DNA from 4 places in the Glaciimonas sp. PCH181 genome. Region 4 is predicted to be linked to each of the others. Evidence: predicted binding sites of a transcription regulator. Region 4 holds the regulator's gene; each other region holds the start of a gene.
What was found. Region 4 encodes sigma-54, which starts transcription at its own class of promoters, with help from an activator protein. Its sites were predicted from a motif close to TGGCANGNAANCTGCTTT; they were not measured.
Positions count from the first base shown of each region.

Region 1: a site for sigma-54 is predicted at 951-968, ahead of C7W93_RS14355 (acetyl-CoA acetyltransferase). Genes of this name have one in related genera too.
Region 2: a site for sigma-54 is predicted at 4,635-4,652, ahead of C7W93_RS20025 (TorF family putative porin). Genes of this name have one in related genera too.
Region 3: a site for sigma-54 is predicted at 3,647-3,664, ahead of C7W93_RS18055 (outer envelope protein). Genes of this name have one in related genera too.

Region 1 is NZ_PYFP01000002.1:289,746-297,946, forward strand. It holds gene C7W93_RS14355 (acetyl-CoA acetyltransferase) at 1-918, opposite strand, end outside; gene C7W93_RS14360 (TRAP transporter substrate-binding protein) at 1,376-2,407, shown strand; gene C7W93_RS14365 (TRAP transporter large permease subunit) at 2,419-4,302, shown strand; gene C7W93_RS14370 (SDR family NAD(P)-dependent oxidoreductase) at 4,428-5,201, shown strand; gene C7W93_RS14375 (SDR family NAD(P)-dependent oxidoreductase) at 5,262-6,059, shown strand; gene C7W93_RS14380 (Fic family protein) at 6,236-7,714, opposite strand; gene C7W93_RS14385 (LysR family transcriptional regulator) at 7,963-8,201, opposite strand, start outside.
Region 2 is NZ_PYFP01000002.1:1,503,439-1,511,639, reverse strand. It holds gene C7W93_RS20045 (potassium transporter Kup) at 1-1,458, shown strand, start outside; gene C7W93_RS20040 (DUF3567 domain-containing protein) at 1,598-1,855, opposite strand; gene C7W93_RS20035 (YifB family Mg chelatase-like AAA ATPase) at 2,416-3,975, opposite strand; gene C7W93_RS20030 (accessory factor UbiK family protein) at 3,998-4,240, opposite strand; gene C7W93_RS20025 (TorF family putative porin) at 4,719-5,543, shown strand; gene C7W93_RS20020 (P-II family nitrogen regulator) at 5,555-5,893, shown strand; gene amt (ammonium transporter) at 5,907-7,454, shown strand; gene gshA (glutamate--cysteine ligase) at 7,794-8,201, shown strand, end outside.
Region 3 is NZ_PYFP01000002.1:1,073,561-1,081,761, reverse strand. It holds gene C7W93_RS18075 (ABC transporter permease) at 1-408, opposite strand, end outside; gene C7W93_RS18070 (ABC transporter permease) at 405-1,475, opposite strand; gene C7W93_RS18065 (ABC transporter ATP-binding protein) at 1,507-3,123, opposite strand; gene C7W93_RS18055 (outer envelope protein) at 3,810-4,646, shown strand; gene C7W93_RS18050 (BMP family ABC transporter substrate-binding protein) at 4,886-5,971, shown strand; gene C7W93_RS18045 (GntR family transcriptional regulator) at 6,204-6,929, shown strand; gene purU (formyltetrahydrofolate deformylase) at 7,606-8,201, shown strand, end outside.
Region 4 is NZ_PYFP01000002.1:830,332-838,532, reverse strand. It holds gene aroKB (bifunctional shikimate kinase/3-dehydroquinate synthase AroKB) at 1-1,771, shown strand, start outside; gene C7W93_RS16895 (deoxyguanosinetriphosphate triphosphohydrolase) at 1,771-2,931, shown strand; gene C7W93_RS16890 (DUF4197 domain-containing protein) at 2,989-3,687, shown strand; gene hpf (ribosome hibernation-promoting factor, HPF/YfiA family) at 3,899-4,252, opposite strand; gene C7W93_RS16880 (RNA polymerase factor sigma-54) at 4,360-5,847, opposite strand; gene lptB (LPS export ABC transporter ATP-binding protein) at 5,883-6,635, opposite strand; gene lptA (lipopolysaccharide transport periplasmic protein LptA) at 6,637-7,176, opposite strand; gene lptC (LPS export ABC transporter periplasmic protein LptC) at 7,255-7,854, opposite strand; gene C7W93_RS16860 (HAD family hydrolase) at 7,865-8,201, opposite strand, start outside.

The sequences.
Region 1 (8,201 bases), 540 kb from region 4:
CTCAGCCAACCCCATCGCCTCATATTCCAGCAACTCAGCAATCGTAAAACAGTCATGCGTCTCAACCAGCGACAAATCATTCAACGTCAACTTAGCCTGTCCCAGCGCCTTCTGCCAAGCCAGCATCCCGCCTTCAAACCGCGTAGGATCGCGCCGACTCAGCGGCAGAAAATCATTCACCTGCACGGCTGAGCGGAACTGCACTGCGCGGGTCATGCCCTTCGCCACATCAGCGTCACTGATAATCATCGCTGCAGCACCATCCGAAATCAGCGAGCAATCCGTCCGCTTCAGCGGGCCAGCCACAAACGGATTTTTCTCCGATACATTGCGACAAAAATCAAACCCAAAATCTTTATGCATATGCGCGTACGGATTCGACATACCATTCTTGTGATTCTTCGCAGCAATCGCCGCCAGCGCATCCGATTGATCGCCATAGCGTTCAAAATAAGCTTGCGCAATCTTCCCAAATACACCTGCAAATCCGCCGGGAATACTCGCCTCTTCTTTGGCATAAGAACATTTCAACAAAACATCCCCCACCGCCGCCGTTGCCAGCTCCGACATTTTTTCAAACCCAATCACCAACGCATGCTTCGATTGCCCTGACAACACCGCTTGCAAACCTGAATGAATCGCCGCCGAACCGGTAGCGCAAGCATTCTCCACCCGCACAGAAGGCGTAAAACGTAACTCAGGAATCTGATTGAACACCAACGACGAAGGGAAATCCTGGTACAAAAAACCACCATTGAAAGTGCCGATGTGAATCGACGAAATATCCGCCGGGGTCAAACCCGCGTGTGCGATCGCCGCCTTCGCCGCTTCGGAAATTAAAATTTCAGGATCGATGCCATCTAACTTACCGAACTTCGAATGGTTCCAGCCGGTAATACAGGGTGCGGAAGTAGTCATAAGGTTTCCTTAAAAGAGTTTTCACAAGACGCTATGCAAAAACGATGCCACAGCTATTTCATGGTCGGACATAAGTAATTACAAAGGAAAGCACGCACAACATCGCGCCATTTGGATCAGCATGCAGGCAAGCACATAGAGGTCAATTTACACCCTTTACATGACCGTTTCCCACTCGCCAAATTTGCTGCACTGCGGGATATACAGGTGTTTATTCCATGCGACACCTGTCGCACAAATTAAACACATGACATCCACCATAGAAGTCACCTTGAATCCCCCGTTTTAGACGAGAATAGCAATGCCGCTAAGGCATACGGCCATGCATCAGGGCAATCTCAAAAGGTAAGCCCGGGCTTGGCATCTAAATTGCTCTATCCGTTATCAGGAAGCATCGATACAGCATCGATACAGATGCAGATAGCATTTTTCATACTTAAATCCAGGAGACAAACAGATGGGTAATATTTCACGCCGCCGTTTTTTGAAAACCATTTCTGCTACATCGGCGGTTGCCGCCAGCGGTCTCGGTCTGTATTCAACACAAGCCCATGCTGCTGCGGAATTCACTTTGAAATTCGCTAATAATCTACCGATCACCCATCCGATGAATGTGCGCGCCAAAGAAATGGCTGCCAAAATCGCGACCGACTCCAAAGGTCGCGTCGACATGCAGGTGTATCCAAACAGTCAACTTGGTACCGATACCGACATGCTGTCGCAAATCCGTGCCGGTGCGATCGATTACTTTATGTTGTCTCCGCTGATTCTGGGAACGCTGGTTGCAGATGCGCAGATCAGCGGCATCGGCTTTGCTTTCAAGGATTACAACCAGGTCTGGGCTGCGATGGATGGCGATCTGGGTGCTTTCGTCCGCAAGCAAATTGCTGCCAAGTCCACCTTGTTCGCTTTCGACAAAATTTGGGACAACGGCTATCGCCAGATCACCAATAGCACCCGTCCTATCAATAAGCCGGAAGACCTGAAAGGAATGAAGCTGCGCGTGCCGCCTAGCCCACTCTGGACATCGATGTTCCGCGCTTTTGATGCCGCACCGACCAGCATTAACTTTGCCGAGGTGTATTCCGCCCTGCAAACCAAGATCGTCGAAGGTCAGGAAAATCCACTGGCCATCATCGCCACTGCCAAGCTGTACGAAGTCCAAAAATACTGTTCCGTCACCAATCATATGTGGGACGGTTTCTGGTGTCTGGGCAACAAAGCATCGTTTGAAAAACTGCCTAAGGATCTGCAAGATATCGTGACGCGCAACGTCAATGAAGCTGGTCTCAAGCAACGCGTCGACACGAAAGCACTGAACGATTCATTAGTCGCCGACATGAAAACTAAAGGTCTGGTCTTCAATACCACCGATAACGAAGCCTTCCGTACCAAGCTGCGCAGCGCTGGTTTCTATGAGCAATGGCATAAGAAGTTCGGTCCAGAAGCTTGGGCAGTGCTTGAGAAATACACCGGAAAACTGGCGTAATGAGCGTTGCTATGACCTCTGCCACCTATCCTGTACCGGTGCAAAGCCACTTTCTGGCTAGGTTGCTGGCGACCATCAACCGCGGCGTCATGCACGTAGTCGCCGCGGTGGCGGCACTGCTGGTTGTGGTCGAAACGCTGGTGCTGTTCATCGGCGTCACTTACCGCTACGCATTGCACGATCCGCTGATATGGTCGGACGAACTGGCATCCACACTCTTCATCTGGCTATCGATGCTGGGTGCGGTGTTGGCTCTGGACCGTGGCGAACATATGCGGCTGACTGCCATCGTCAACAAACTCTCAGAAAAATGGCGCATCTGGTTTGAGACGGTGGCGGCGCTGGTCGTCTGCATCTTCGTGCTGATGATCATTCATCCTGCAGTTACCCACGCTACCGAACAGATGGCGATTACTACCCCGGCCCTCGAAATCCCTGATGGTCTGCGGGCAGCGGCGTTACCGGTTGGTGCAATTCTGATGTTGCTGGCGGCGATTGCAAAAATGGCTAGCCATGCGACGTTTAAACAGGTCGGCTCTGCCGTCGGCGTAGTGGGCATCATCGCCCTTGCGCTGTGGTTGGGCAAACCGATGTTGATCGCGATGGGCAATTACAACCTGATCATCTTCTTTGTCGTGTTGATCGGGGCGTGCGTGGCGGGCGGTATTCCGATTGCGTTTGCTTTCGGCACCGCGACGATGGCCTATCTGGCACTGGCGACTAACGCGCCAATGATGATCGTGGTTAGCCGCATGGACGAAGGCATGTCGAGCCTGATTTTGCTGTCGGTACCGCTGTTTGTATTGCTGGGAGCATTGCTGGAAATCAGCGGTCTGGCGCGCACGTTGATTGATTTCATGGCGTCATTACTGGGCCATGTACGCGGCGGCTTGCAATACGTTTTGTTGGGGGCGATGTTTTTGGTGTCCGGTATTTCTGGCTCCAAGGCAGCGGATATGGCGGCAATTGCGCCGGCACTATTCCCTGAGATGAAAAAACGTGGCGCTAAACCGGAAGAATTGGTGGCCCTGCTGTCATCCTCCGGCGCAATGACCGAAACGATTCCGCCTAGTCTGGTACTGATCACCATCGGCGCAGTCTGCGGCGTATCGATCACGGCGTTGTTCATCGGTGGTTTGATGCCAGCGGTGATTGCAACCATCGCTATCGGTATCGTTTGCTGGTTCCGTGCACGGCGCGAGCCAATGCCCGACGTCAAACGCGCAACGTTAGCAGTTATCGGCAAAACGTTGATCGTGGCGTTGCCAGCATTGGCGTTGCCGATCCTGATCCGTGTCGCAGTGATTGAAGGTGTCGCGACAGCAACCGAAGTAGCGACTATCGGCGTGGCTTACACCATCGTCGTCGGTCTGGTGATGCACATATTTATGCGTCATCTGAACTTCAAGCGGCTGTATCCGATGCTAATTGAAGCGGCGACTTTGTCGGGCGCAATTTTGCTGATCATCGGTATGGCGACGTCGATGGCTTGGGCGCTGACCCAGTCTGGTTTCTCGGCCAAGTTGGTACAGTTGATGCAAGGCGTGCCGGGCGGTGGAACCGGGTTCTTGCTGATTTCGGTCGCGATCTTCATTGTGTTGGGCAGCATCTTGGAAGGCATTCCGGCGATCGTGTTGTTTGGTCCGTTACTGTTTCCGGTAGCACGTTCGCTCGGCATCCATGACGTGCATTATGCGATGGTGGTGATTTTGTCGATGGGGATAGGCTTGTTTGCTCCGCCGTTTGGGGTGGGCTTCTATGCTGCTTGCGCTATCGGTAAGGTTTCGCCGGATCGTGTGTTCAATCGGGTCTGGGGATATCTGGCAGCGCTGGTGCTGGCGTTGTTGGTAGTGGTTGCCATACCTTGGATTTCAATTGGCTTTCTTCCAAAATAATTCTTCATTCATTCATTCAATAAATTAATTAATCCATTGGCTTAATTCAAATCAAAAAAGGCGGTCTGTAGGGTCTACGAACTTCTGACAGACACGACAGATCGCCCCCATCTCGGAGATACAAAATGCCTCATTATGATAGCGGCGTCCACAAAGTGGCGCTCGTGACGGGCGGAGCCATGGGCATCGGTGCTGCAATTTCTGAACGTCTGGCGGCCGATGGGCTGATGGTTTTGGTAGCGGACATCAATCACGATGCTGCGGCGGCAACGGCGGCGAAGATTAATGCGGCGGGTGGGATGGCAGCACCGCTGCAAATGGATGTCAGCAATGCTGCGGCGATTGCGCAGGCATTTACGACTATCGAGAAGGACTATGGCCGTTGCGACGTACTGGTGAACAATGCCGGGATCGCCAAAATGTGTTCTTTCCTGGACGTGCAACTGGATGGCTGGATGCAGATTCTGACAACTAATCTGACCAGCGTGATGCTGTGCGGTCAGCATGCGGCGCGTTTGATGTTACGCAATCAATGGGGACGGATTATCAATATTTCTTCGGTTTCAGGGCTGCGTGCCGGAACTGGACGGACCGCGTATGGGACTTCGAAGGCTGCGGTAATTGGCTTGACCAAGCAGATGGCGATTGAGTTGGCCGAACATGGCATTACGGTGAATAGTGTTGCGCCCGGCCCGGTGGATACGCCGTTGACGCAGGCAATGCATTCAGCGGAAACGCGGGTCAGTTTTACGAATGGGATTCCGATGAAACGCTATGGCACACCGGCTGAGATCGCTGCTGCGGTGGCATTTTTGGCAGCACCGGATGCGTCATTTATCACGGGCCATGTTGTGCCTGTGGATGGAGGATTTATCGCCGCTGGCGTGTTGGCCGTTTAAACGCATTGGGTTGAAGTTCGTCGGATTTAATTAAACATTTCACTGGTCGCTAGGAAATATATGAAGCCCATCATGGAAGGCAAAATTGTTATCGTTACTGGCGCGGGGTCCGCTGGGCCGGGTTGGGGTAACGGTAAAGCTGCCGCTGCGTTGTACGCACGAGAAGGTGCGAAAGTGTTTGCGGTGGATCGCAATTTAGAGGCCGCTGAAGAGACGCGCGATGTGATTCGGTCTGAAGGCGGGATTTGCGAAGTCATGGCGGTAGACGTTGCTAAACGCGAAGATGTGCAGGCGATGGTGGCGGCTGTAATGGCGCGTTTTGGACGGATTGATGTGTTGCATAACAATGTTGGGATTGCCGAAGTTGGCGGCCCAGTTGAGACTAGCGAAGAGAGTTGGAATCGGGTCGTGGCGGTGAATCAGACTAGCTTATTTTTGACCTGTAAATATGTTTTGCCGGTGATGGAGAGCCAGCGCAAAGGCGCGATTGTGAATATTTCCTCCGTGGCGGCGTTGCGTTGGATTGGGTTTCCTTATGTTGCTTATTCGGCGACTAAGGCGGCGATGTTAGCGTTCACAAAGAATGTCGCTATGCAGTATGCCGGATCGGGAATTCGGGCGAATTGTGTTTTGCCGGGGATGATGGATACGCCGATGATTCGGGAGCCGCTGAAGGCTTCTTATGGTGGGGATATTGAGGAGATGCGGCAGAAACGGGATGCGCAGTGCCCGATGGGGCACATGGGGGATGCCTGGGATGTGGCACATGCGGCGTTGTTTTTGGCTTCGGATGCGGCGCGGTATATTACTGGAGTGGATTTAATTGTGGATGGCGGGTTGTCACTTAAGTGTGATTAAACCCGGTTTAGTCGTTGGAACGGTTTGCGCTCCGGGGTAGCTTGTTCAAAATTAGCTCGGGGTGGGGCTTTACCAAAATGTCGCCAAGGTATCGAAATCTTCTAACTTCTATCGAAAAATTATAACTTTTTTGCTAAATATTCAGTTTTTATCGAAAAATCTTAAATTTTTGATGATTACTCTTGATCCTCTAAGGCTTTGAACGTCTCCCGAACCACTTCCTCGATTCGGTTGAGGACCTTTTCTGGGATATAAACATACTTTTTCCTGCGATTAGCCGAGAGCATCCCTTTGTTGGACTGAATCATCCGGATGAGGGCTGAAAGGTCTTTCTGGGGTACGTCCAGCTCACGATCGAGTGTTGAAAATGCTAGGTCATACCCCTTTAACCAAGCGAGTTCACGCGGAATTTCCTCCTGAACGGCTTGCTTGATAACGGCATGAAGAAACGCCACCTCCCGGTCCGCCTCAAAGAAACGGTAAGAGCGACTGCCCGGCGCGCGCAAAATAATAGGATCGATGTCGCCGCGGTGGTAATCCCAAAGTGCCGTCACGGGTCGCGAAAAGGCACTTAGAACAGCGTGATATTGCGGGATGTTCTGCTCGATAACCGCAGAGACGGGAATAACTGTTTCTGGTCCCATAAGCGCCGAGCGTGCCAGCACATGCTGGATAAGAAAGCGGTGCAAGCGACCGTTGCCATCCAGAAAAGGATGCAGATAGACGAAGCCAAAGGCGGCGCAGGCGGCCTTGACTAGCACATCGGTACAACGTTCATCATCGTTAATGAAGGCTTCCCAACCGCGCATGACGCGTGTCAGGTCTTCGATCGGTGCCGGGATGAATGAGATGCGACTAATGCTGTCTTCCAGCCAGTTTTGCTTAGTACGATAGGAGGCTTCCTGGCTGTAGACGTCACGCACGATGACGTTTTGTAATTTCACCAGCCATTCTTCGCTCATGTTGACGTGCTCTCCCGCATGCTTCAAAAGCTGCACGAACCGCTCTTGCTTGCTGAAGCTGGGGGTCTCCGATTCGATTGCATAGCTACCGCGCGTTTCTGACAGATACAGGTAGGCCAGCGCCCGGCTATAAATTTCTGGGTTGTCTACTGCATCTAGGGTTCTCTGCGCTTCTTGCAGCAATTCTGGTAAAGGCGCGTCTTTCGGGATGGCTGCGCGGCGCACTATCGGACAAAAATCGGGTGTGCCTAAGGCGTTGTTGCGAACTCGAAAATTCTGGGCACGGGTGGATTTGGTGGCGGTGAAATAGATGTCTTCAGGGAAAAGGTCTACGTAGCCACCTTTAACTGCTATGCCTGCATTCAGGTCCTTGCCGGTCAGCCATTCCCAGAGAAAGCAGGCCCGGCGGATGTGCTCGCCGGTGGGGGTTGCCTTTAGTCGGGCAATTAAATCGTGCGGCGGCAGATGTTCAAATACGGCGTCGATGACTTCCAGATTGACGCCCTCGTGTCGTAGTGCAAATTCCAGATGGCCTACAAGTGTGTTCTCGATGGCGACGCCAGTTGGAAACAGAATGCGCGCGTCGCTCTCGGTACGACGATTTACTGAAGGATTGGCAAACGCTGGTCTTGCCAAAGGCAACACGTTGAGGTTTAGGACACTAATGAGATGGGCGTAGCCGATTGGGGTCACTGGATATTGAATTCTTTTAACTTTTATCGAGAAATTATAACTTTTTGCGTTAAAAAAGTGATTTCGCCAAAAAATTATAACAAATAATGGAAGGGGGGTGTCCTGGATTTGCTGCCCAATTCACGATCAACTTATTGCGTATTTTTTGCTGATGGTTTTATTCTGATGGTTGGTATTTAAAACTGAAAAAGCGCCGCAAAAGGCCCTCTCAATCCACACTAAATAACATCCCGGCCGACGTTATTTCGTCACTCTGTTTTAACCAATTTCGACGATTTCTTCACCGCACCTTTTTCCGCACTTTGCATCGACTCGGCAAGTTTCCCCCATACCTCCTCTGCCGTCTCCACAAAAGTCCGAAGACAAGGGTTGCGGTTTTCTTTATTCCAGATCACCGCCACCTCAACCATCGGGGCATCCGTCATCCGCTTAAACACTGTCGTCTCCAAATGCATCGCCTGCATCGAACTAGGCACCATCGCCACCC
Region 2 (8,201 bases), 670 kb from region 4:
CTGTCGCATTACGTCATTCCACTGACCGTAGCGATCATCATTGCGCTGTTTTTGATTCAGCGTCACGGCACCTCAATCGTTGGCAAAATGTTCGGCCCGGTCATGCTCGTTTGGTTCCTATCGTTAGGTCTGCTAGGCGTTTACAACATCGTCAAAGCCCCGGAAATTCTGGCGGCAATCAATCCCTACTACGCCTTCCACTTTATGGTGATGCACGCCCAATTGGCATTTGTCGTGCTCGGCTCTGTTGTGTTGGTATTGACCGGGGTAGAAGCGCTGTACGCCGACATGGGGCATTTTGGGATAAGACCAATTCGTTTTGCCTGGTTATATACCGTCATGCCATGCCTGATGCTGTGTTACTTCGGTCAGGGCGCAAATTTGATCGTCAATCCTTCCGCCGTATCGAATCCTTTTTATCTGATGGTGCCAGACCAATTGCTAATACCAATGGTGATTCTGTCGACCTTTGCGACGGTAATCGCTTCTCAGGCGGTTATTTCCGGCGCTTTCTCCCTGACCAGTCAGGCAATTCTTCTCGGCTTCGTCCCACGCATGCGCATTTTGCATACGTCTGAAGATGAGCGCGGCCAAATCTATATCCCGGTCATTAACTGGATGTTACTGATATTAGTTGTCGCGGTAGTGCTGTCTTTCAAAAAGTCAGATAATCTCGCCGCGGCGTATGGCGTGGCGGTAACGGCAACGATGCTTATCACGACGATTTTGGCAGCGGTCGTCATGCGCACCGTATGGAAATGGAACCCAATCTTAGTCGCGCTGATTATCGGCGCGTTCTTTATCGTCGATTTCGGCTTCTTTGCAGCAAATCTGATGAAGATTCCAGATGGCGGCTGGTTCACGATCTTGCTTGGGGTGGTCTCGTTCTTCTTGCTGATTACCTGGTATTCAGGGCGCATGCTGCTGCGTGAACGCAGTCAGGATGAGGGTATCCCGCTGGCGCCGTTTATTGAAGGCTTGCTAGCCCATCCACCGCATCGCGTTGATGGCACTGCGGTATTTTTGACAGGTAACGTGGCGACTGTGCCGGTGGCGATGCTGCATAACCTCAAGCACAATCGTATTTTGCATAAACGCGTTTTCTTCCTGAAAATCAGTATCTGGGACATTCCCTACGTTGATGACAATAAGCGGCTGACCTTGAAAGAAATGGGCGGCGAGGTCTATCTGCTACGCGCAGCTTTTGGCTTCAAAGAAGCACCGGACGTCAATACGGTGATGAACCTGACCAATAAACAATTCGGTCACGAATTCGATTTGATGGATACGTCTTTCTTCCTGGCCCGCGATACGATCGTGCCGAGCAAGTTGCCGGGGATGTGGCTATGGAGAGAAAAGTTATTCGCATGGATGTATGCCAATGGCGCAAAGCCATCGGACTTCTTCCATATCCCCGTCAATCGCGTAGTTGAATTGGGAACCAAAGTTGAGATTTAAACATTGGATTGACGGTTGATTTAAGCGTGAATGCTTAAGTTAAGATAATAAAAAAGGAGCCAATGGCTCCTTTTTTATACTGCATAACACATAAAATCGAACAAAGAATGTTACGTTCTTCGGTACGCTAAACGCGTTCTTATTGCAGCGTTACCGGCTGGCTCATCAAGGCATCGTAATTACCAAGAAAAGCATCAATGTCTTCAATACTTGGCTCGGAAGCAATTAGTTCTTCAACACCTTGTCGAAAAAACTCTGCAAGCGCACCAGCAATAAAAATTTCCCGTTTGAATGATTTATCGACAATTTCGTAGCCGCCAAAGCGTAGCGCTTCTCGTTGTTCATCGGCTCCAAATTCGACGACGCTGTACTGGTCACTGTTGTAGATCAGGTTCATATGCGCTCCCTGTAAAGTTAGACAGAAGGTGATGATCGATAAGCAGTTTTCAAGCCAGCTAGCGTAAATATTCTGATTTGCTCCTTTTTTGCCAGGTCAAAAGAATCATTTAAAAGTTGCTCAGCTACGACCTATTGCTTTCTATAGTACGCCTAAGCGCATTTTTGTCACGCAATTAATGTGAAACGTTAACGTCAATTGCAACCAAATGTGACAAGCAACACAAACCCATTTCGCTTCATCAAACTTCACACTCGCCATTCTGCTATTTAAAAATAATGAATGATTCATGCAGCGTGTCTCTTTTCACGGGCCAATTCCACGTTATAGGTGAATCGGCATCACATAAATAATCCTATAAAATTATCTAAATAATAATAACTTCAACATAGCATTGCGATTAGCGCATTTATATATCTCCGTCACGCTTTTCAAAATATCCCCGCAAATCTACCGAAATCTCGTATGCGTAATGATGCCGCGTGCCAAGAATGACATGACGCGCTCTGCCGCATCGGATATTTTGTGGTCGACCGGCTTATTTCACCAGTCGACCACAATTATTTTTCACGCAGCGCCCGGCGATACTGAATTGCTTCGGCAACATGCGCCTTGACGATTCCCTCGCTGGCGGCGAGATCGGCAATCGTCCGGGCAATTTTCAGTACGCGATGATAACCACGAGCCGACCAGTTCAGATGCGTCATTGCCGTCTGCAACAACTTTTCTCCCTCAGCATCTGCTTTGCAATAAGCATCGATATCGGTCGTCGATAGCGCATTGTTGCTTTTGCCTTGCCGGGCTAGCTGAATCGCGTACGCATGGCCGACGCGCTCAGCGATGTGGCTGGATGACTCACCGTCAGCCTGTTTTTTTAATTCATCATGGCGCAATGATCCGACTTGGATTTGCATATCGATGCGGTCTAATAAGGGGCCGGAAATTTTGTCTTGATAGCGTCCGATGTTGTCTGGGGTACAGCGGCACTTATTAGCCACGTGACCGAGATAGCCGCAGGGACAGGGGTTCATCGCCGCGATTAACTGAAAACAGGCGGGAAAATCGGCCTGCCGCGCAGCACGTGAAATGGTGATGCGGCCAGATTCTAGTGGCTCACGCAATACCTCTAAAACACGTCGGTCAAATTCAGGCAATTCGTCTAAAAACAGCACGCCGCGATGCGCTAATGAAATTTCACCGGGGCGAGGTGTACCGCCGCCACCAACCAGCGCCACACCAGAGGCAGTGTGATGGGGTGCGCGATAGGGACGTACTTTCCAACTACTGCTGGAAAAACCGCTGGTCAGCGATTGCACCGCTGCCGATTCCAATGCTTCCTGATCCGTCATCGGCGGCAAAATCCCTGCAAAGCGCGTCGCCAACATGGATTTTCCGGTACCGGGAGGCCCAATCAGCAACGCGCTATGGCCACCAGCGGCGGCGACTTCAAGTGCACGTTTAGCCTGCAACTGCCCTTTTACATCGCTGAAATCGAGGTAACAAGGGGGTTTTATTTGCGGCGTGGCGATGTGGCGTACTAATCTTTCATTTGGCTCTTTTGCAGAGAAATGCGCGCAGACATGCAGCAAAGAATCGGCCGGGAAAATCGCCGCATCGGTGACCAGCGCGGCCTCATCGGCATTTTGACGCGGCAAAATAAATGCGCGCTGTTTTTTCTGTGGATACGCCAGATCGTTTTCAACGCTATTAGGGGCAGTGATCGCCGGTCGGGTCATCGCAAACGTCATTGCCAATGCCCCGCGGATCGGACGCAACTCGCCTGACAACGATAGTTCGCCAGCAAATTCGTATTGGTCTAGCTGATCGGCTGGCATCTGGCCCGATGCGGCAAGTATGCCAAGCGCAATCGGCAGATCAAAACGTCCCGATTCTTTGGGTAAATCGGCGGGTGCCAGATTGACGGTAATTCTTCGGGAGGGAAATTCAAAAAGCGCATTTTGAAGCGCTGCACGGACCCGGTCTTTTGATTCCTTGACCTCGGTTTCCGGCAATCCAACAATCGTAAAAGAAGGCAATCCGTTTGCGAGGTGAACTTCAACCGTTACTTCCGGGGCTTGCATCCCTGCAAGCGCCCGGCTTTTTAATACTGCCAACGTCATGGGTGTTGCCGTTGAAAGCCGGTCATGGACGCTTTAATTGTGCTTCTATTTCAGTAATGCGCGATTCCAGCAATTCCAGCTTGGCCCGCGTCGTTGCCAACACCTGCGCCTGAACATCAAATTCTTCCCGTGTCACGAGATCGAGTTTGGCGAAACCGCTGCTCAGCATTGCCTTTACGTTTTTTTCGATGTCTTTGGCGGGCGAGTTTTCGATAGCCTGATTAATCTTGGACTGCATATCTTCAAAAAAATTGGGCTTGCTCATGGTGATGCTCCTGTAAATACAAAAAAACGTAAGAATAAAAATGATACCCCATGCCAAGGGCGTCGGCGTGAGACTGGCATGCATCTTAAGAGAATCTCTCAAGATGTCACACCATCCAGCGAATTCCTATGCTGCACAGAGCCAGAACGCCCACCGATGCGATCGCCCGGCTGCATCCCCGCAAGATTACGCGCGTCAACTACCCCAAACCCCGCTATGCCCGAGAGCAGATTGGCAATTCCTTACTTGCGCGCACCAAAATAATACAAAAACAATTTTATGCATCTCTATGGTGCAGAAATCCGGAGGTATTTGCTAAAGGTAAGCGCAGATTGTAGGGGTTAAAACAATAAAGCGATTATAAATCGCGCCTTAAAACGCAATATGAATTCGTTGGCATGACTCCTGCTAGAGAGGAAATGAAACTTTAGTTACCGGCTCTTCGTATTTTAATGTTGCATAGCTACCAGGGATAAAAATGAAAAATCTGACGTATAAGCTAGTACTCGCCGCGGCAGTCGCATCGACAATGGTTGCCAGCTTCGCCCATGCGGACGACGCAGCGCCTACCCCCGCTGTTGCGGCTGCAGCGCCAGCCGCAGAACCCGTACCTGATAATCAGATCGCTTATAACATTGGCGTCGTAAACGACTACCGTTTCCGCGGTATTTCGCAAACCCGCTTTGACCCTGCTTTGCAAGGTGGCGTGGACTACACCAATAATCCTACCGGCCTTTACGCTGGTACTTGGTTGTCAAACATTAAATGGATCAAAGATTCGGTCAACAGCGCTGGCTTTAACGGCAAAGGCAATATCGAGTGGGATTTGTACGCAGGTAAGCGCGGCGATCTTCCTGGTGGCTTTACCTATGACGTCGGCGGTTTGTACTATTACTATCCGGGCAACAATTACAGCAATATCGGTAAAAACGCGAATACGTTTGAGCTCTACGGTCAACTCGGTTATGGCCCTGGTTACTTCAAATACTCACATGCATTGACCAACTTGTTCGGCACGGTCAACAGCAAGAATAGTGCGTATTACGACCTTGGCGCTAATTTCGATGTCGGTTCCGGTGTAACGCTGGGTCTGCATATTGGTCACCAAAGTGTTGAAAACTTTAGCTTCGCCAGCTACACCGACTGGAAAGTTGGCGTAACAAAAACCTTTGAGAGCCTGTATGGCGTTACTCTTGGCGCAGCTTTTGTCGGTACAGATGCCAAAAACGGCGCGTATGTCGCCCCTGACGGCAAAAACCTCGGCAAAAACGGTGTGGTCTTCTCTCTCGCAAAAACTTTCTAACTGAGGTCAATATGAAACTGATCACTGCGATTATTAAACCATTCAAATTGGATGAAGTCCGTGAGGCGTTGTCAGCTATCGGCGTACAAGGCATCACCGTTACAGAAGTAAAGGGTTTTGGCCGTCAGAAAGGACACACCGAGTTGTATCGCGGCGCTGAGTATGTTGTCGATTTTCTGCCTAAAACAAAAATTGAAGCGGCAGTAGATGATTCGATTCTGGATCGTGCAGTAGAAGCGATAGAAACCGCAGCACGCACCGGCAAAATCGGCGACGGCAAAATATTCGTCCTCGATTTGGAAGAAGTTATTCGTATTCGTACCGGTGAGACCGGCAAAGATGCAATCTAAGGGGACTGTTAACATGAACATCAAAAGAATAATTGCCACGTTTCTGGCATTTTGCGCGCTAATGCTTGCGGTCGGCTTCATGCTGCCAGCTTCAGCAGCTGATGATGCATCGGCATCGGCATCGGCATCAGCCGTCGCCAGCGCTTCTAGCGAGGCTACTCCGGTTGCTGCGCCTGCAGCTGCACCGGCTGCCGTCGTTGCTGCTCCTGCTGCGGCAGCTCCAGCCGCTGGCGCAGTGCCAGCACCAGCCGTCCCTAACAAGGGCGATACAGCGTGGCTATTAGTATGTACCGCGTTTGTTATTTTGATGACTTTGCCAGGTCTCGGCCTGTTCTACGGCGGTCTTGTCCGCAGCAAGAACATGCTGTCGGTGCTGATGCAATGTTTCACTATTTTCTCGCTCGTGATCGTGCTGTGGATCGTCTACGGCTACAGCATTGCGTTCACTGAAGGTAACGACTTCTTTGGTGGCCTCAGCCGCCTATTCCTGCACGGTATGACACCTGATTCGCTGGCGGCAACGTTCAGTAAAGGCGTCGTATTGCCAGAATTTGCCTTCGTCGTGTTCCAAGGCGCCTTCGCAGCGATCACTTGCGCACTGGTTATCGGTGCATTTGCCGAGCGCGCCAAGTTCTCTGCAATCCTGGCCTTCACTGTCCTGTGGTTCACGTTTGCTTACTTGCCAATCGCCCACATGGTCTGGTTCTGGCCTGGTCCGGATGGCTATACTGACGCTGCCGCCGCTGTTAAAGCAACTGCAAGTGCAGGCTGGTTATTCCAAAAAGGTGCTCTGGATTACGCTGGCGGTACAGTGGTCCATATCAATGCGGCGGTTGCTGGTCTGGTCGGCGCTTACGTTATCGGCAAACGCGTCGGTTACGGCAAAGAAGCTTTCAAGCCACATAGCCTGACATTGACGATGGTTGGTGCTTCGTTGCTGTGGTTCGGTTGGTTCGGCTTTAACGCTGGCTCCGGTCTGGAAGCCAATGGCGGTGCAGCACTGGCCTTCATCAATACTTTGGTCGCAACGGCTGGCGCAGTATTAACCTGGAGTCTGGGTGAGTGGATTGGCAAGGGTAAGCCTTCCATGCTGGGCGGCGCATCTGGCGCGGTTGCAGGTTTGGTTGTCATTACACCAGCAGCAGGTTTTGTCGGTGTAGGCGGCGCGCTGGTCATGGGTCTGATCGCTGGTTTCGCTTGCTTGTGGGGCGTAACAGGCTTGAAAAAGATCCTGCGTGCAGATGATTCGTTAGATGTCTTCGGTGTGCATGGCGTCGGCGGTATTCTTGGCGCGTTGCTAACAGGTGTGTTTGCAGCACCTAGCCTCGGCGGTACTGGTATCTATGACTATGTTACTAACGCAGTTGCCCCAGACTACTCAATTAGCGGTCAAGTCTGGATTCAACTTCAAGGCGTGTTGACGACAGTCATCTGGTCTGGTGTGGTGGCATTCATTGCCTTCAAGCTAGTCGATATCGTTATCGGTCTGCGTGTCACAGAAGAAGAAGAGCGCGAAGGTCTGGACATTTCCAGCCACGGCGAATCGGCTTATCACGGTTAATCCGAGATTTATCTGAGAAATTCACCGGACGGCAACAGCGTCCGGTGTGGTCTGAAACTGATGTACATCAAGTAGCAGGCCACAAACAAAAGCGCCCTCAAGTAGTCATATTGAGGGCGCTTTTTTCACTTTCAGGGACTTTAAAAACATCAAATTGCCCTAATGTTATTAGTCCTGCACAATTGACCCGATCGCCAGATAATGCGTTTTCGCGCAACGGATTAAGATAATTCCCGTTAAAATCGAGGTCATTCAAGCGCAGCCAAAATTGATATAAGCCCCCGCTAGCACTTAAAAAATGCGCTACAGCGCTTAACATGAAAGTGTAAGAGTTTCTCTATGGTTCCGCACCTCGTCACTGCTCTAAACGGCCCCCTCCTTGATCTCGAAAAGAAAATCCTGACTGCCACACCGGCGATTGAACGCTGGTTTCGGATGGAGTGGCAAGAACACACGCCACCGTTTTACTGCTCGGTCGATCTGCGTAATTCTGGTTTCAAATTAGCGCCGGTAGATACCAATTTATTTCCAGGCGGATTTAATAATTTATCCCCGGAAATGTTGCCGCTAGCCGTACAAGCCGCGATGGCAGCGATTGAAAAATATTGTCCGGATGCTAAGAATCTATTGTTATTGCCAGAGTTGCATACCCGCAACACATTCTATTTGCAGAATGTTGCACGGTTGATGCAAATCTTCAGGCAGACCGGCTTAAATGTAAGACTTGGCTCGTTGGCCGATGATGTG
Region 3 (8,201 bases), 240 kb from region 4:
CCCGAGTACTGGCAATGTCGACAATACCGGAATCTCAATCCCCTTCAATCCCGGAATCGGTGTCCCCGCCAGATCGTGCCCGACAAAAGCCGACAATCCAATCCCGAACAGCGTCAACGCCAACCCGGTTGCGACCTGATTGGCCTGTAACGTCAACGTCAAAAAAGCAAAGATCAGCGACAACGCTATCCCTGCTGTAGCCGCAGCGATAAAGCCCAGCGTCGCGCTACCGCTGGCCAGCGTCGCGGCAAATCCCGCTACCGCACCGACCAGCATCATGCCTTCAATCCCCAGATTAAGAACGCCGGCCTTTTCAACAACGGTTTCACCCAACGCCGCATAAATCAATGGCGTCGCCGCAACAACCGTACTGACAATAATAGGAAGAACGGGGCTAGCAGGATTCATGCTGTTTCCTTGATGGCGGCGGCGTTAGAAGCACTAGAAATTGCGCGGACGGTGCTGACATTCTTTAATTTAAACGTAATGAATAAGTCGGCTGCCAGTAAATAAAACAACAGCAAACCCTGAAACAAACCAGTAATCGCGGAAGGCAACGCCATCTGCATCTGCGCCGATTCGCCGCCCAGATACAACAGCGACATCAGCAATGCGCCAAGCACAATCCCGACCGGATGCAAGCGCCCAATCCACGCCACGATAATCGCCGCGAAACCGTAACCGGGCGAAATTTGCGCCTGTAACTGACCAATCGGCCCCGCGACTTCGCATAAACCCGCCATTCCTGCCGTCGCGCCGCTAATCATCAACGCCACCCACACATTGCGTTTGTTAGAAAATCCCGCATACGCCGCGGCAGCAGGGGATAGCCCAGCCACTTGCATCCGATATCCAGCGAAAGTTTTACTAGAAAATAACCATGATGCCAGCGCCAGCACCAACCCCAGAATAAAGCCCCAATTAGTCCGCGTGCCTTCGATCAACAACGGAATCAAATGCGCATCGCTGAAAGTTTTGGATTGCGGAAAATTAAAACCTTGCGGATCGCGCCAGGGCCCATGCACCAGATACGACAACAGCAATTGCGCGATATATACCAGCATCAACGTGACCAGAATCTCGCTAGTATTGAAGCGGTTGCGCAGAAACGCCGGTATCGCTGCCCACGCCATGCCGCCCAGCGCACCGGCGACAAACATCAGCGGCAAGCCCCAGATTGCGGTGCTGTCACCCAGCCACAGCGCCACGCCACCACCAGCAATGGCACCCATCGTCAGTTGACCTTCTGCGCCGATATTCCAGACATTGGCGCGGAATCCCAGCGCCAGACCCAGCGCGCACAACAACAATGGCGTAGCTTTTAGCAATAATTCGCCGACCCCGTACACGGTTTGTAGTGGCTTGATAAAAAACACGTAAAACGCTTGCTGCGGATCTTTGCCGAGGATGGTAAAAATCACGATCCCCGTCAGCAGCATCGCCACCGCAGCAATCAGCGGTGAAGCCACTCGCATCATCGGCGACGGCGCCGCACGTCGTTCAAGTTTAAGCAAGATGATTCTCCTGATTGATGGAAACTCCGGCAGCGAGGCCGGAAGGTGACTCGTTGATAGCGTCTGGCGGCAGCGCGTCAAATTTGCCGCTCATCCAGTTGCCGATTTGTTCGATGCTGGTATCTGCCAGTCGCACTGCTGGCGATAAGCGACCTTCGGACAGCACGCAAATCCGGTCACTGATGGTGAACAATTCTTCCAATTCTTCGGAGATCACCAACAACGCCACACCTTGCGCACGCAGATCGATTAACGCTTGCCGAATCAACTGTGCAGCGCCCACATCCACGCCCCAGGTCGGTTGCGCCACAATCATCATTTTTGGATTCAGCATGGTTTCGCGGCCGACGATGAATTTCTGTAGATTGCCGCCCGATAAACTGGATGCAGCAGCATCCGCGCCGCTGCATTTGACGCCGAAGCGGGCAATCACGTCTTGTGCAAATTGTTGAATCGCACCGGGTTGTAGCAGTCCTTTGCGCACCATGCCGTGGCGCGCGCCAGTCAGCAAGGCGTTCTGCGCCAGACTCATACTGGGCACTGCGCCGCGCCCTAAACGTTCTTCTGGCACAAACGTCAGGCCGTGCTGTCGTCGTTGGGCTGGATTCAAACGTCCGACCGATTCGCCCATCAGCACGATCATCGGCGCTTGCCCAGTCGGCGTGTCCGTCAGGCTTTCGCCAGACAATGCCGCCAACAATTCTTTCTGGCCGTTGCCGGAGACCCCGGCGATGCCCAGAATTTCACCGCTGCGCACGTTCAGGCTGATGTTTTTTAGTGTGGTGCCGAACGGGTCAATTGTTCCCAGAGATAATTTATCCAGCGCCAGACGGACTTCGCCAGTGGCTTGCGGGGTCAAATGGCATTCGGCCAGTTCGCCGCCGATCATCATCCGGGCCAGACTGTCGTTGGTTTCGTTTTTTGGGATAGCGGTGCCGCTGACGCGCCCGCCGCGCAAAACGGTCGCGGTATCGCACAGGGCACGGATTTCATCTAGTTTGTGGCTGATATATAAAATGCTGCAACCTTCCGCCGCCAATTGGCGCAAGGTCGTAAATAAGGTCAGCACGGCTTGCGGCGTCAGGACCGAGGTTGGCTCGTCCATGATCAACAGTTTTGGCTGCTGCAACAGGCAGCGCACGATTTCCACTCGTTGGCGTTCCCCGACCGACATGCTGTGGACTAGCCGATGTGGATCAATCGGCAGGCCGTATTTTTCTGATACTTCCTTAATTTGCACCGCCAGCAAAGCCGGAGCGACCTGCACATCCAGCGCCAGGGCGATATTTTCAGCGACAGTCAGCGTCTCAAACAACGAAAAATGCTGGAACACCATGCCGATGCCCAAACGCCGGGCCTGCGCCGGACTGGCGATATCCAGATAACGTCCCTCCCACAAAATGCTGCCTGCATCCGGTTTGGTGACGCCATAAACGATCTTCATCAGCGTACTTTTTCCCGCGCCGTTCTCACCCAGCAACGCGTGAATCTCGCCGGGCTGGACGCTCAGGCTGATCCCGTCATTAGCGACTACGCTGGGATAGCGTTTAGTAATGTCGTTGAGGACAAGGCGTGGCGGCAATGCGGATGAATCCGGCAATAGGTCCATGGGAAGGTCCGTTTAAGAGAAGTAAACAGGACTTACACAAAATCGCCCCAGCGGCGTTGCGCTGTCCTGGCAATCTACGCGGTCCGACCGTACTGTCTTTGTCGGCACGCGTTGCTGGGACAAATTTTGTGTAAGCCCTAAAAATAGAATAGGAAGCAACCCAGGGGAAGTGCAATTGTCATGCCAGAGCCGAAATTGCTGCGGTAAAGCGCGGCAAAAATCGCCTGATCAAGCATGCCGATGCCGGGGCAGCAGGCTGGAAATAGACAGTTTCGCCCGATTGTCATGGTGCGATGCGATATATTTTGTCGACAATATTAAACAAAAATTTGTCACAAAATAACTATAAATTGGTGAATATTCGCTATTCATATTTGCGACTATTGCACCGTAACAGCGCATTGATAATTTACAAGCGCCAATTTAATGCAAAAAATAACAAAGGCCGCACCGATTATCAGCATCCATGCGCCCGCTGAGGCCGAATAGTTAATTTTTGCGCCAGTTTATGATTGGCAACAATTGGCACGGTAATTGCTGTCAAAACATTTAAGAATTTTAAGCAGAGCGATTTGCGAAATGACCTCAAATTGGACTGCGCGCTATTTTTAAATGTTGTAAATCTCGTAATAAGGGGAAATGAGGCTCCTTAACTCCTTAGTGATCCACTCTCTTGGAAACACATCATGGCAAAGCAAGCAGCAGTAAAAATCAGCAAGTTCGCGGTCAATGTATTAACAGTGGCTGCAGCGCTGGCGAGCGTTCAGCAGGCCAGCGCTGCTGAATGGAGCGATACCTCCATCGGCTATCGTTACGGAACGAATTTTGCTGAGCCGTATGTCGGCACCGGGATTGCAAAGAGCATTATCGATATCCAGCATGCTAGTGGTTATAAGTATGGGACGAACTTTGTGAACGTGGATTTGTTGCAGTCCGATAGTAAGGATAGCAATGCGCAGGAAGCCTATATCGTTTACCGGAATACGCTGGATTTGGGCAAAGTAAGTGGAAAAACCTTGTCATTCGGTCCGGTGCGTGGGCTTGGTGTGACGGCTGGGTTTGATTGGAATACTAAGAACGATCCGGGTTATGCATCGAGAAAACGTATGTTGGTGTTGGGACCGACGTTGATGATGGATGTGCCGGGTTTTTTGAATGTCAGTTTGTTGCTGATGCGTGAGAGTAATCAGCCGGTCGGCGTGACTAGTCGGTATACCTACGATACGCATCCGATGCTGAGCCTGGCCTGGGGAATTCCTATTGCTTCGACCGGGTTGGCGTTTGAGGGATATTTCGATTACATCGCGGCTAAGGGTACGAATGAATATGGTGGCGGGACTGCGCCGGAAGTGCATTTCGATGGTCAGATAATGTATGACTTGGGGACGCCTTTGGGGATGGGGAAGAATACTTTGCGGGCTGGTCTTGAGTATGAGTACTGGCGCAATAAGTTTGGTACGCCTTCTACTGTTAAGGGGTCTTTGGCTAAGACGCCTATGGTTCGGGTCGAGTATCACTTTTAAGGTTTGTTGAGAGCGTATTTGCTGCGTGGGGGCTTTGGGTTTGGTGGTTGCTTAGATGGGATGTGCTCCGTTGATGCAAGCCGGGGGCGGCCCAGCCGCTAGTCACTTTTTCTTGCTTCGGCTAGGCGCCCCCACAGAAAAAGTGACTGGCTGTCGGGCCACCCCCGACAAAGCCTCCACGGAGCGCCAACCGTGTTATCAGCCACAAACCGATATCTAAACACCAAAAGGAGTTCTGAATGTTTCAATTACGTTCTACATTAATCGCCCTGGCAACAGTCACCACCCTAACTCTAGGCGTGCTACCAACAGCCAGCGCCGCCGAACCATTAAAAGTCGCGTTCGTCTATCTAGGCCCAGTCGGTGACGGCGGCTGGACATTCCAACACGACCAGGGCCGTCGCGCCATCGAAAAAGAATTCGGCAACAAAATCAAGACTACTTATGTAGAAAACGTCCCGGAAACCGCCGATGCCGAACGCGTCATCCGCCAACTCGCCGTCGATGGCAATCAGCTGATATTTACCACCTCATTCGGCTACATGGACCCAACGATCAAAGTCGCCAAAGCTTTCCCGAAAGTCCACTTCGTCCACGCAACCGGCTACAAAACCGGCCCCAACGTAGGAACCTATCAAACGCGTTTCTATGAAGGTGCCTACCTCCTCGGCATCATCGCCGGAAAAATGACCAAAACCAATACATTAGGTTTTGTCGGTTCATTCCCAGTCCCGGAAGTCGTCCGCAACGTCGACGCCTACACCCTCGGCGCAAAAAGCGTCAACCCTAAAATCAAAACCAAAATCGTCTGGGTGAATACCTGGTATGACCCAGGCAAAGAACGCCAAGCCGCTGAAACACTGGTCGCTCAAGGTGCCGACATGCTCGCTCAAAACACCGATTCCCCTGCTGTCGTGCAAGTCGCTGAAGAAAAAGGCGTCCACGCATTCGGCTGGGATACCGACATGGCAAAATACGGCCCTAAAGCCCACCTCACCGCAAATACTGAAAACTGGGGTGTGTATTACAGCCAGGAAGTAAAACGCGAATTGGCCGGCACATGGAAACCAGAAAAAACACTCTGGGGTATTCAAGAAAATCTAGTCGTCTTGTCACCTTTGAATCCTTCGGTCCCAGCAGATGTCGTCGCACTTTTCAATGAAAAGAAAAAAGCCATCGTTGATGGCAAGTTGCTTCCTTTTGGCGGTCCGCTAAAAGACAACACCGGTGCCGTTAAAGTAGCTGCAGGTGCAGTCTTACCGATGGGCGATTTGATGAGTATTAACTGGTTGGTCGATGGCGTAGAAGGCACACTGCCGAAGTAATTATTCGTAAAAGGGGCCGTGGCCCCGCGCGGTAATATTCTTCGCCCCGGTGTGGCAAAAAACGGGGCGAAGACAGGTTTATTTTAGCGATTTCGATCATACTAAAGGGCGCTAAAGCGGCCTTAAACACTACCGGTAGACAGGCGCATTATCAATTGCCAAAGTATGATTAAACAGCATAAATAAGCCCCAGCAATAAGCCACAAAAACGACGATTTCTAATCCGATCAATATGAATAAAACAGCCAAACAATTGCACGTTGCCACCCCCACGGCAGGCAAACCACAAAGCAATACGGAAGATCGGATTTACCACGATATCTATGATGCGATCATGGAGCATCGTCTGCCACCGCGCACTAAACTGACCGAGCAAGTTTTATGTCAGATTTACGATACCGCGCGCCATACAGTGCGCAAAGTGCTGACCCGCTTAGAGACTGAAGGTCTGGTCGAGCTGGAAGCCAATCGCGGTGCGTTTATCGCCAGCCCCACCAGCGTGGAGGCCAAAGATATGTTTGAGTTGCGCAATATCATCGAACACGCAGCACTGGAAAAAGTTGCTCATAGCGCCACGCCCAAGCAATTAGCCGCGCTGCGTAAAGGCGTCGATGACGAGCGCGCCGCCTATCTCACTGGCGATCGTCCGCGCTGGATACGCTTGTCCGCGCAATTTCATCTGGAGTTGGCAGAATTAACCGATAACGTGCTGTTGGTCGGCGTACTGCGCAAGCTGGTTTCGCGCACGACATTGCTGATCGCCAAGGTCGAAGCGCCGGGGCAGAATGCCTGCTCTTTCGATGAGCACGAAAGCGTGTTGTTGGCGCTGGAAAGCGGTGATGCCGCCTTAGCCCAGTCGCATATGGCGCATCATTTACGCAATTGCGAGGCCAGAGTTCAACCCGAACCGACGGCAAATTTTGACCTGCGGGCAGCTTTGGGGAAACCGCCTGAATAAAGTGATAAATTCGGCCAATAAAGTCAGGCTATAAATTCAGCACATAAAACTAGAATCAATCTTTACCCAAACACATGCCGTTGCCGCAAATAAGCACTTCCTTCCCTCCGCGATAAAGTCTGCATCTTCATCGCAAAATGGCACAACTCAGCCACATACGCATCGGTTTGCAACGGCAAAAACGTACTCAGCGTAGCCTGTTCCGCTGGTGCAAAAACCGTCCGCAGATGCGCATTTTCGATGGCTTTTATCCGATCGGCGCGGTACAACGGTTTGTCTGCGCCTGCGATTAGTTGTGCCGCTTACCTCAGCGCAACCATCCGATTTTGCATGATCTGCGCCATCACCGCCCCTTATTCCAGCACTGCCAAATCACCTTGCAGCAACGCGTTGTAACTATGCATATCCTCACGTTCTTGCGGATTGGCGCAGCTGAATCCAGCGGAGTTCCTTAGCGCGCCCAAATGCTGCGGTTTTTAGAAATTTGTCTAATCTCACTTGTCCAGAATGCGGCATGTTTTCTTTAGCGCACACCAGCAAAATTCGCCGCTACGCCCCACAAACGTGACGATTTTTCTCTAAGAAAAAGATAAAAATCCACCTTCGTTAAAATAAGTTTACTCAAAAGAATAAAAGGTGCATCATGTGAACTATTAATTCTCACTGGTGGATAATCATGACACGTGTTCAGCCTCAGTCTCTCCCGCGCCGTTACACGCTATCACTATCGTGTCCTGACAGTGTCGGTATTGTGGCTGCGGTGAGCAGTTTTGTTGCTGATGCCGGGGGATGGATTACTGAGGCTAGCCATCATGCTGATGAAGTAAACAAGCGGTTTTTCATGCGTCAGGAAATTCTGGCTGATTCGATTTCTTATGATATCGATGCCTTCCGGTCGCGTTTTGCCTCCATCGCGCACGATTTTTCGATGCATTGGCGAATTGCTGATTCGGCTAAAAAGAAACGCGTAGTCTTGCTAGTTTCCAAGCAGGAACATTGTCTTTACGATTTGCTGGCGCGTTGGCAATCGCAAGAATTGGATATCGATATCCCCTGCGTGATTTCAAATCACGAGACGTTCAGAGGATTGGTCGAATGGCACGGAATTCCTTTCCATCACGTGCCGGTGACAGCGACCAATAAAACCGAAGCCTATGCAGAAGTAGCGCGGTTGTATGACGAAGCGCAGGGCGATGTGATGGTGCTGGCGCGTTACATGCAGGTGTTAAGTCCAGAGTTATGCGCTCGTTATCACGGCCAGATCATCAATAT
Region 4 (8,201 bases):
CATTCTGGTCGGCCTGATGGGTTCAGGCAAGACTACGGTTGGCCGCGCTCTGGCGAAGAAATTAAATAAATTATTTATCGACTCGGACCACGAAATCGAAGCGCGTTCTGGCGCTTCGATTCCGCTGATTTTTGAGATTGAAGGCGAGCCCAGTTTTCGCCAACGTGAAGCGGAAGTTATCCGGGATATTACTGCGCGTCAGAACATTGTGCTGGCGACTGGTGGCGGGGCGATCTTAAATCCGGATAATCGGGCTTCGTTGAAAAGTTGTGGCACTGTTATTTATTTGCGTGCTAGTGTCCATCATATTCTGCAACGCACCGGGCGCGATAAAAATCGGCCCTTATTGCAAACTGCAGATCCCCGCAAATTACTTGAAGAGTTAACGCGTCAGCGTGATCCGCTCTATCGTGAAATTGCCGATATCATCGTCGATACCGGACGGCCTAACGTACAATTTCTGGTGCACAGTATTTTGTCTCAATTAGATATGACGCCGACGCCTGTCGATACGTCTTTCAATGCGTCAACGGATACGCTAAAAGAGTCTGCTCAGAGCAGCAACCACATTCCCATTAAATTTACTATGAATCAGCAGAACCAGCCGACGCAGCAATCTCCATTCAATTCGCCGCTTGGCGCAACAGCATTCACATCAACGATTAGTCTGCGAGTGGAATTGGGTGAGCGTAGTTATCCAATAGAAATTGGGCAAGCGTTGATAACGGATAGCGAACGCGTTGCGCGCCTGATCTCCGGCAAACATGTTGTCATTGTTACCAATACTGTTGTCGCCCCGTTATATCTGGGGATGTTGCGTGCTACTTTACTGGCCGCCGGGAAGAAGGTGATCGAGATCATCTTGCCGGATGGAGAAGAGGAAAAAAACTGGGCCAACTTAATGGTCATTTTTGATCGTTTGCTGACTGAAAAATGCGATCGAAAAACAACCCTGATCGCACTGGGCGGTGGCGTCATTGGTGACCTGACCGGTTACGCTGCTTCAGCCTATATGCGCGGCGTACCTTTCGTACAAATCCCAACGACTTTACTGGCGCAGGTTGATTCTTCCGTCGGTGGGAAAACCGGTATTAATCATCCGCTTGGCAAAAACATGATCGGCGCGTTTTACCAGCCACAGGCAGTCATTGCTGACATTTTGACATTGCAAACATTGCCCGAGCGGGAATTATCCGCAGGTCTGGCAGAAGTGATTAAATACGGCGCGGTGATCGATCCTGTGTTCTTTGACTGGCTGGAAGCAAATATCGATAAATTGATGGCGCGTGATGGCGCTGCTTTGGCCTATGCCATTCAGCGCTCCTGCGAAATCAAGGCTGATGTAGTGCGACAAGATGAGCGCGAAGGCGGTTTGCGGGCGATCCTGAATTTTGGACATACTTTCGGCCATGCGATTGAATCCGGCCTTGGGTACGGGGTATGGCTGCACGGTGAGGCGGTGGGTTGCGGCATGATCATGGCGGCGGACTTGTCGTATCGCCTTGGTTATATTGATGCACAGGCGCGTGACCGCGTTAGCGCATTGATACAGGCTGCCGGTCTACCGACGGTGGCACCTGATCTGGGTACTGCTCGCTGGCTTGAGTTGATGCAAATCGACAAGAAAAACGAAGGCGGACAAATCAAATTTATTTTGATGAAACAACTAGGCGGATCATTAATTACTACCGCTCCTCAGGATGCCTTATTGGCAACGATACTGGCGACCATAGCCGAACCCATCCAACCTTTATCTGCCCCACAACCATAATGAATACAGAAGCGTCCCTCGCCCCGTATGCTGCCCATTCAGCGACATCGCGAGGACGCTTGTTCGACGAAGATGCGCCCAATACCCGGACCCAATTTCAGCGCGACCGGGATCGCATCGTACATTGCACGGCTTTTCGCCGACTTGAATATAAGACGCAGGTATTCGTCAATCATGAAGGCGATCTGTTCCGTACACGTTTGACTCACAGCATAGAAGTTGCGCAAATCGCGCGTTCGATTGCCCGTAATTTGCAATTGAATGAAGATTTGGTCGAGGCAATTTCACTTGCGCATGATCTGGGGCATACGCCCTTTGGGCATGCAGGGCAAGACGCGTTAAATGCCTGTATGACAAATTTTGGTGGCTTCGAACATAACTTGCAAAGCTTGCGGCTGGTCGACAAGCTCGAGCAACGCTATGGCGCATTCGACGGTTTGAATCTGATGTTTGAAACCCGCGAGGGCATACTCAAACATTGTTCCAATGCCAATGCCAAAAAACTAGGCGATATTGGGCAGCGCTTTATCCAGCGCAAACAACCGACGCTGGAAGCGCAGGTTGCTAATTTGGCGGATGAAATTGCCTACAATAATCACGATATTGATGATGGTCTGCGTTCCGGATTATTGACGCTCGAACAAATGATGGAAATCGATTTCTTTGCGCGCCATAGCCATGAAGTTGAAAAAACGTTTCTTGGATTACGTGGGCGACGCGCTATCAATGAAACAGTGCGGCGAATGATTAACGCTTTGATTAACGATTTAATCGACACCTCACGCCAACGGATTTTGGCCGCTGCGCCGTTAACCGTTGAAGACGTGCGAGATGCTGCGCCACTAATCGCATTTTCGGATGCAATGGCGGCTGAGGCGGCTGCATTAAAGCGCTTTTTACGCGAAAATCTTTATCGTCATTATCTTGTGAATCGCATGACTGCTAAGGCGCGGCGCATTGTGGTCGAGCTGTTTGATTGTTTTGTGGGTGAACCGAATTTGCTGCCGCCGGACTATCAATTAACGCCATCAACCTTGCAACATCCAGACGGCGCACAACTACAAGCGCGACAGGTTGCCGACTATATTGCCGGCATGACCGACCGTTATGCCATCCGCGAACACCGACGTTTATTTCTGGTCGATGAGGGTCATCTGTAATTGTTGCCGTGGCGATAATTCAGACGCGGGTTATTCAACTTTTTTAAGGAGTCATCCATGAAATTTCACTTCCAACCCGTTTGTAGTCTGGGTTTGATCGGCGCTCTCATTTCTTCTACTGCATTTGCATTTTCTTTAGCCGATTTGAGCAATCAGGATGCCAGTTCTGGATTGAAGGCGGCACTGGATAAAGGTGCAACTGTTGCGGTCTCTAAACTCGGTGTTGAAAATGGATTTTTGAATAACGATAAAGTAAAAATTGGATTACCAGGCGTGTTGGAGCAGGCGCGTCCGCTCTTGAGAATGACAGGGAAAGGGCAGCAATTGGATGATTTGGTTTTGTCGATGAATCATGCGGCAGAATCCGCCGTGCCACTGGCTAAACCTTTGCTATTGAATGCAGTGAAATCGATGTCGATCACGGACGCAAAAAATATTTTGAGTGGCGGTGAGACATCGGTGACGGATTTTTTCAAGCAGAAAACGGCGGCACCTCTGGAAGTGAAATTTTTGCCGATAGTGAAAAAAATTACAGACCAGAATGGCGTCTCAGCACAATATAACGCAACGATGGGCATGGTCAGTAAAACAGGATTAGTGCCAGGGCAGGCCGCCACGGTTGAGGGCTACGTCACTCAACGTGCACTGGATGGTTTGTTTTATATGATCGGGGAAGAAGAGAAGGCGATTCGTCGCGATCCGGTTGGCGCGGGAAGTGCCATTATTGGCAAGGTATTTGGTGCACTGAAACAGTAATCCGGCTGCCAGAGAAATGAAAGCCTCATTGATGAGATGAGGCTAAACAATCAGCAAAAAAATCATGCTGAAAATTATCCAAATAATATAGGTAATTAAAGTGATTTTCCAATAACAAAGGGCGCATTAACTGCGCCCTTGCTCGTTTGTCAGTTTAGTATTTTCTCAATGATTCTTGAGACACACTTGCATTGACTTAGACCTCACAACATTACGTAGCCGGGATAGGTGCATCCTCGGGCAAATGTTTAATCGCGGAATGTTGGTGGTTCTGCAGTTTATCCTTATATTTAATTACTTGACGATCAAGCTTGTCGATCAGCAAGTCAATGGCGGCGTAAAGGTCATGCGCAATGCTTTCAGCATGCAGGTCTTTGCCTTTTACGCGCAAATTAATTTCGGCTTTCTGGCGTTTTTCTTTCTCTGTGATTTTGTCGATAGTCAGGATCACACTAATATCTATGACCTGATCGAAATGGCGCTTGATACGCTCCAATTTGCTTAGCACGTGTTCGCGAATGGCGGGAGTTACGTCGAGGTGATGCCCACTAATTGTGAAATTCATACAGCGCTCCTATGAAGTATGTCGTTGGCGGTTCGGACTTGGGATGATCAATTCATTATGAATCGGTCAGTCAGGACACAGCGACGGTTGTGCATACATACAAACAGCTAAAGAGATTTACGCAAATTGACTGGCGGAATTCTTAATGCTTCGCGATATTTTGCGACCGTACGACGTGCAACTACCATACCTTGTTCCGCGAGCATATCGGCAATCTTGCTGTCAGAGAAAGGACTTTTAGAATCTTCCGCTCCTATCAGTTGTTTGATTAACGCCCGTATCGCTGTAGAGGAAGCCTCTCCACCTGCCTCTGTAGCAACATGGCTACCGAAGAAATACTTTAATTCGAACATCCCGTGAGGGGTGAGCATGTATTTCTGAGTGGTCACACGAGAGATAGTACTTTCGTGTAATCCTAGTGTATCAGCTATTTCGCGCAACACAAGCGGCCGCATCGCGACCGCGCCGTGTGAGAAGAAATTCCGTTGACGTTCTACAATTGCTTGCGCCACGCGCAGGATGGTATCGAAGCGTTGACGCATATTTTTGATCAACCACTTCGCCTCTTGCAACTGCGATCCCAGCGATCCTTCGCTTTTACCTTGCTTCAGAATATTGGCATAGAGGGCGTTTACACGCAGTCTTGGCATAACGTCATTATTAAGCATGACTTGCCAACCATTTTTTGTACGTCTGACAATCACGTCCGGCACCACATAATCCGAGGCGCTGCCCGCAAAAGTAGCGCCTGGATGAGGATTGCATTGCTTGATAACTACTTGTGCTTCACGTAAATCTTCGTCGTCGCAATCGAGCGCTTTTTTGATTTTATTAAAATCGCGTTGTGCAAATAAGGCCAGATAATCTTGCACAATAATTAATGCCAGACGACGTGTGACGAAAGCTACTTTCGGAAATGCTTTAATTTGCAGAGATAGACATTCGGCAGCATTGCGAGCACCCACACCAGTCGGGTCAAAGCTCTGCACCATCTTCAGAGCCATTGATAGCTCTTCGACTTCGATGTCTAATTCCTCTGGAAGACGGGCATGAATATCTTCCAGCGGCTCTTCCAGATAACCATTCTCGTCCAGCGCATCGATGATTAATTCGATCAATGCGCGGTCGCGATGCTGATCCACAGTTTCACGCATTTGCTTCAGCAAATGTTCGCGCAAGGTCGTTTCATAAGCTTCCAACTGCGGCCTGGCATCTTCGTCGTCCGGGGCTTTGGAAGTGCGCGCAACGTCGTCGAAACTCCATTCGCTGTCATTGTTAGCGCTGTCCTGGCTATTGTCGCCAGCCTCTTGAGTTTCACCGCCGCCTTCCGGCTCTGTTGGTGAACTGCTGACTTCACTATCGCCGGTTGGTGCATCCATCGTCGAAGCCGTCGAGTTGATTGCGCCGTCCGCTAACAACCTGACAGAGTTATCAAGAGGGTCGTCAAGCCGTTCCAGCAACGGATTGTCCGAGAGGATGTGTTCCAGTTCCTGATGCAGTTCCAGCGTAGACAATTGCAACAATCGTATAGATTGCTGCAACTGTGGTGTCAGCGCCAGATGTTGCGAGGTGCGGAGTTGGAGGGATTGTTTCATGTGTGCTGGGGATTCCTCAGTATTCCTGTATTCAGTTACATGCGGAAATGTTCACCCAGATAAACGCGTCGCACCGATTCGTTGGCGATGATGTCGTCTGGACTGCCGCTGGCCAGCACGCTACCCTGGTTGATGATGTACGCCCGGTCACAAATGCCGAGCGTTTCCCGCACGTTATGGTCGGTAATCAGGACGCCGATCCCACGCTCTTTCAAGAATCGCACGATGCGCTGAATTTCGATTACGGCAATCGGATCTATCCCTGCGAATGGCTCATCGAGCAATACGAAACGGGGATTGGTGGCTAAAGCGCGGGCGATTTCTACGCGACGGCGCTCACCACCAGATAACGACAAAGCCTGGTTTTCGCGCAGTTTATCGATTTGCAATTCTTGCAGCAGTGATTCCAGCTTGTCCGAGATTTGTTGTTTGGTGAGCGGCACGCCGTCTGGACGCTGAAGCTCGAGCACAGCCCGGATATTGTCTTCTACCGTAAGTTTGCGAAATACCGATGCTTCTTGCGGTAAATAGGACAGACCGAGCACGGCACGTTGATGAATAGGCAAGCGCGAGATATCCACGCCATCCAGATCAATTGCGCCGCCATCCGACGGCACCAAGCCCACAATCATATAAAACGAGGTCGTTTTACCGGCACCGTTGGGGCCCAGTAATCCAACCACCTCGCCATTTTTGACATTCAGGGAAACATCGCGGACAACCTGCCGCGCACCATAACTTTTTTGCAAGCCTTTGACAATCAGCGTACTCGAATTAATCGCCGTCATCTTACTTCCCCTTCGGTTGGATGACCGCTTTGATGCGTCCGCTACCGGGCTGACTTGTGCCAGACGCGTTGTTATTCACCGAGTAGAATTCAGCGCGACTATCGTAGGAAATGAACTCGCCGTTCACGACATCGGTAGGTTTTGTGCCTTGCAAGCGCCGCATTTGCGCTTTAGAAAATAATTTTACGATTTCAGTTTTATCGTCGTATTCGATACGCTCTGCTTCGCCGTCAATCCATAAATCCGGACCGCCATCGCGTTTCTGGCGGAACGTTGCCAGTCCGCCCGGTGCTGCATATAACGTTGCGAATTGGTAGCCGGATGGGTCGGTTGTCACGACCACTTTATCGGCCTTCATCACCAGCGTACCGCGCGTCAAAATAACTTTTCCAGTAAATATCTTGACCTGCTTCACGTCATCCAAAGTGAACGTGTTTGCTTCGACATTCGATGGTTTATCTGCATCCGCTTTCTCGGCGCGCGCACCCGACATCAATGTCAGTTGCAATGCCAGTAGCGATAAAAAAAGAATACGTTTCATAAAAATCCTGAATCCTGAAAAAGGAATAACGGGGATAACGGCACAGGGCACGATCCGGGGTGGCTGTGGGATTGATGCCTAAGGTTGGCGCGGTGTTGCGCGATAGGTGCCACGTACATTGCTCAGTAAACGCAATTCCAGCGTTGCGTTGTTAGCATACATGCCGGTGCCGTTCATTTTCGACTGGTCGATTGTAATCTGGACCGGTTTGTCACTAGTAATGATGTCATCGTCAGGCAGCAGTTGCAGATACTCGGACTGCAAATGTAATTTCGACGATTTCGGTGTTGCAAGGCGATCAGCGGTGACATTGCCATACATATTCACCTTGCTATTATTGTCTTCAATTTTGGCCGTATTCGAGCGCAAGGTCATCGGCGGTTTGGCTTTATCCAGGCTATGGATCACCGGCAAATTGACGTTATAGGAATCGTCGGCAGGATTATGCGTCAGGCGCTGGCCCGAGATGTTGTAGCGTGGCTGACCATTCAACGCCAATTGCACATAATTAAAATTTTCGACGTAATAATCAGGCGCAACACGCGGCGCATTGGGCAACATTTTTTCAGTGCTCTTATTCATTACTTCCATGATCCAGAAGCTGCCCAGCGCAAGCGCGATGCACAGCGCCAGCAGCAACATGAAACGGAGGCGGAAAGTTGACCGCAGGTTTTTCATAAAACTCTCATCACGCAGAAATTCCGCTTAAATACGGCGCCAGTGCAGCATCGTATTTGTCTTGCGCACGTAAAATTAAATCGCATACTTCTCGCGCCGCCCCATGGCCGCCACTGGCTTGCGTGACATAGTGCACCCGTGATTTGACTTCGGCATGGCCATTCTGAACACTGACGGCGAAACCGGCGCGCAACAAAATCGGCAGATCAATAATATCGTCGCCGATAAAGCCACATACATCCGGCGTTAGATTTGTGTCGGTTAATAATTTCAGGAATGCTGCATATTTGTCGTGCACGCCCTGATGGACATGCGTGATACCCAGATCGCTTGCACGACGGCTGACA